DNA from 2 places in the Neorhizobium sp. BETTINA12A genome. Region 2 is predicted to be linked to the other one. Evidence: riboswitches for the same ligand, from Rfam matches in the RefSeq annotation. Region 2 holds a riboswitch; the other holds the start of a gene.
What was found. Region 2 has a riboswitch for S-adenosylmethionine ahead of metA (homoserine O-succinyltransferase). Riboswitches for the same ligand answer to the same signal wherever they lie in the genome.
Positions count from the first base shown of each region.

Region 1: it holds a riboswitch for S-adenosylmethionine, as region 2 does, so the genes downstream of both, MOV61_RS02960 (O-succinylhomoserine sulfhydrylase) here and metA (homoserine O-succinyltransferase) in region 2, are expected to answer to the same signal.

Region 1 covers NZ_JALBGW010000005.1:75,849-78,047, reverse strand. Annotated here, with positions in the region: gene MOV61_RS02960 (O-succinylhomoserine sulfhydrylase) at 1-1,007, opposite strand, end outside; SAM riboswitch at 1,052-1,130, opposite strand; gene MOV61_RS02955 (2'-deoxycytidine 5'-triphosphate deaminase) at 1,204-2,199, shown strand, end outside.
Region 2 covers NZ_JALBGW010000087.1:14,172-16,370, forward strand. Annotated here, with positions in the region: gene MOV61_RS19375 (MoxR family ATPase) at 1-664, shown strand, start outside; SAM riboswitch at 718-795, shown strand; gene metA (homoserine O-succinyltransferase) at 854-1,774, shown strand; gene MOV61_RS19385 (VWA domain-containing protein) at 1,787-2,199, shown strand, end outside.

The DNA of each region.
Region 1 (2,199 bases), on a different contig from region 2:
AGATTGTTGGAAATCCTGACGATCTCCAGCGCGTTTTGCAGCTTGAAGGCCGCGTCCTTGCCGCCCTTCAGTTCGAAGCAGACGAGCGTCGAGCCGGCCTTCATCTGCCGGGCGATGATATCGGCCTGCGGATGGTCCTTGCGGCCAGGATAGATGACCTTTGCGACCTGCTTCTGCTCGGCGAGGAAGTCGGCGATCTTCGAGGCGCTCTCGGTCTGCTGCTTGACGCGCAGCGGCAGGGTTTCGATGCCCTTCAGCAGCGTCCAGGCATTGAAGGGCGACATGGCCGGGCCCGTATGGCGGAAATAGTCGTGCAGGTTCTCATCGATCCATTCCTTGTCGGAAAGCACGACGCCGCCGAGGCAGCGGCCCTGGCCGTCGATATGCTTGGTGGCCGAATAGACGACGATATGCGCGCCGAGTTCCAACGGCTTCTGGTAGAGCGGGGTCGCAAACACGTTGTCGACGACGACCTTGGCGCCGATCTGGTTGGCGAGCTTGGCGACACCGGCAATGTCGACCACTTCGAGCGTTGGGTTGGTCGGGCTTTCCAGGAAGAACACCTTGGTCTTCGGAGTGATCGCCTTTTCCCAGTTCTCGAGGAAGCGGCCGTCGACCAGCGTGCATTCGATGCCATATTTCGGAGCGAGCGTCTCGACCACCCAGCGGCAGGAGCCGAACAGGGCGCGGGCCGCGACGATATGGTCGCCGGCCTTCAGCTGGCAGAGGATCGCGGCGGTAACGGCAGCCATGCCGGATGCTGTGGCGCGCGCATCTTCGGCGCCTTCCAGCATGCACATGCGCTTTTCGAACATGTCGTTGGTTGGGCTGCCATAGCGGGCGTAGATGAAGCCGTCGGTCTCGCCCTTGAAGCGGGCTTCCGCCGCTTCCGAGGTGTCATAGACGAAACCCTGGGTCAGGAAGATCGCTTCCGACGTTTCGCCATATTGCGAGCGCAGCGTGCCGCCGTGTACGAGCTGAGTTGCCGGGCGCCAATTCTTAGTCATGCGTGTTCCCCATTCAGAACAAAAAAACCGGTCGCATAAGCAGACCGGTTTCGCACCCGGTCTTTTTAGCCACTTATTTAACGTGGCTGCAAGCCGACCGGCCAAATCACCACGGGATAAGAGTGGCATAGCGCCGCGTCCCGCTTGCGTCAATGGCTCGCATTTGGTTTTGTCGCCTCGTAAACTTGAGAGAGACATGATGGCTCGCGAAACAGGAATTTTGGCAGACCGCGCGATCGCGGCGCTTTTCGACAGTGGACGGCTGATTTCCGAACGTGAACTGGACCGGGACCAGGTCCAGCCGGCAAGCCTGGACCTGCGCTTGAGTGCCAAGGCTTTTCGCGTCCGCGCCAGCTTCATGCCGGGCCCGACGAGCCTGGTCTCCGATAAGCTCGATCGGCTGAAGCTGCACGTTATCGATCTTTCCGAAGGCGCCGTGCTGGAAACCGGCTGCGTCTACATCGTGCCGCTGATGGAACGGCTCGATCTGCCGGCCAATATGTCTGCCTCCGCCAATCCGAAAAGCTCCACCGGCCGGCTCGACATCTTCACCCGCGTCATCACCGATTACGCGCAGGAGTTCGACAAGATTCCGACCGGTTATTCCGGGCCACTCTATCTCGAAATCTCGCCTCGTACCTTCCCGATCGTGGTGCGCCGCGGTTCGCGTCTGTCGCAAATCCGCTTCCGGGTCGGCAATGCGCTGCTGAGCGAGCCCGACCTCCTGCAACTCCACAATGACGAAACCCTGGTCGCATCCGCCAAGCCAAATGTCTCGGGCGGCGGCATCGCCCTGTCGATCGATCTGTCCGGCGATAGCGTCGGCCTGATCGGTTATCGCGGCAAACACCACACGGCCGTCGTCGACGTCGACAAGAAGGCGCAGCACGACATCTTCGATTTCTGGGAGCCGCTTTACAGCCGCGGCCGCAACGAACTGATCCTCGATCCCGACGAATTCTATATCCTCGTCTCGCGTGAGGCGGTGCACGTGCCGCCGCTCTATGCCGCCGAGATGACGCCCTTCGATCCGCTGGTCGGCGAGTTCCGCGTCCACTATGCCGGTTTCTTCGATCCGGGCTTCGGCCACGAGGCGGCAGGGGGACGGGGCAGCCGGGCGGTGCTCGAAGTGCGTAGCCACGAAGTGCCCTTCATCCTCGAAGACGGCCAGATCGTCGGCCGCCTTGTCTAT
Region 2 (2,199 bases):
CAAGTCCACCACCAAGACCCAGCAGGGTCTCTACGAATACGACGCCGTCTCGCGGCTGCGCGACAGCCAGCTCGGCGATGAGCGCGTCCACGACGTGGCCAACTATATCCGCCGCGGCAAGCTGTGGCAGGCCTTTGCCTCCGACAGGAAACTCGTCCTGTTGATCGACGAGATCGACAAGGCCGATATCGAGTTCCCGAACGACCTGTTGCAGGAACTCGACCGCATGGAATTCCATGTCTACGAGACCGGCGAGATGGTGCGCGCCAAGGTCCGGCCGATCGTAATCATTACCTCCAATAACGAGAAGGAGCTGCCGGACGCCTTCCTGCGCCGCTGTTTCTTCCACTATATCCGCTTCCCCGACGTCGATACGCTCGCCCGCATCGTCGAGGTTCATTATCCGGGCATCAAGCAGACGCTGGTGCGCAATGCGCTCACCCAATTCTACGAAATCCGCGAGATGCCGGGACTGAAGAAAAAGCCGTCGACCTCCGAAGCGCTCGACTGGATCCGGCTGCTGGTCTCCGACGATGTCGATCCCTCGGATCTGCGCGGCGACGTCAAGAACGCGCTGCCGAAGCTGCATGGCGCTCTCCTCAAGAACGAGCAGGACGTGCATCTCTTCGAGCGGCTGGCCTTCATGGCGCGGCGGGAGCGCTGAGCGGAAGATTATGCTCCCATTGACGCCGGTCGTAGCAAGGCGTATTTGAACTCCCGAGAATTCGTGGTGATTTGGCCGGCCGGCTTGCAGCCACGTTAAAAAAGTCGCTAAAGGGCCGCGAGAAGATGTCTTCCCACGGACCGGTCGCGATTTATCTTGCCGCCGGTTTTATTTTTGTTGGGTTGAGACATGCCGATCAAGATTCCCGATACGCTGCCCGCATACAGCACCCTCGTTTCCGAGGGCGTCCGGGTGATGACCGAAACCATGGCGGTGCGGCAGGACATTCGTCCGCTGCAGATCGGGCTGCTCAACCTCATGCCGAACAAGATCAAGACCGAGCTGCAGATGGCGCGCCTTGTCGGCGCCTCGCCGCTGCAGGTCGAATTCTCGCTGATCCGCGTCGGCGGCCACAAGGCTAAGAACACGTCGGAAGATCACCTCCTTTCCTTCTATGAAACATGGGAAGAGGTGAAGCACCGCAAGTTCGACGGTTTCATCATCACCGGTGCGCCGATCGAGACGCTTCCTTTCGAGGACGTCACCTATTGGGACGAGATGAGGCAAATCCTCGACTGGACCACGACCAACGTGCATTCGACCATGAATGTCTGCTGGGGCGCGATGGCGGCGATCTACCATTTCCATGGCGTGCCGAAATACGAGCTCAAGGAAAAAGCGTTCGGCGTCTATCGCCACCGCAACCTCGTGCCGTCCTCGATCTATCTCAACGGATTTTCAGACGATTTCCAAGTGCCGGTGTCGCGCTGGACGGAAGTCCGCCGCGCCGACATCGAGAAGAACCCTAACCTCGAAATCCTGATGGAATCCGAGGAAATGGGTATCTGCCTGGTGCACGAGAAGGCCGGCAAGCGGCTCTATATGTTCAACCATGTGGAATACGACTCCACCTCGCTGGCTGACGAGTATTTCCGGGACGTCAATGCCGGCGTACCGATCAGGATGCCGCATAACTACTTCCCGCATAACGACGACACGCTGACGCCCTTGAACCGTTGGCGCAGCCATGCACATCTTCTGTTCGGCAACTGGATCAACGAGATCTACCAGACCACCCCCTATGATCCGGAGAAGATCGGTACCGAATAGGTTTTCGACGCGATGTTCATTCCCTTCTTCCTTCACCTCAAGGAAGCGAAGATCCCGGTGACGCTCCGGGAATTCCTCGACCTTCTGGAAGGGTTGGAAGAAGGGATCGCGGATTTCGATGTGGAGGCCTTCTATTTCCTCGCCCGCACGGCGCTGGTGAAGGACGAGCGGCATATCGACAAGTTCGACCGGGTCTTTTCGTCCTATTTCCGCGGGCTGGAAATGGTCTCCGGAGAGCCTAGCGTGGATGTCGCCAGCATCCCTGAAGAATGGCTGCGCAAGCTCACCGAAAAGCATCTGACCGACGAAGAGAAGAAGCTCGTCGAGTCGCTCGGCGGGTTCGAGAAGCTGATGGACACCCTGCGCCAGCGGCTCGAGGAGCAGAAGGGTCGGCATCAGGGCGGCTCGAAATGGATCGGCACCGG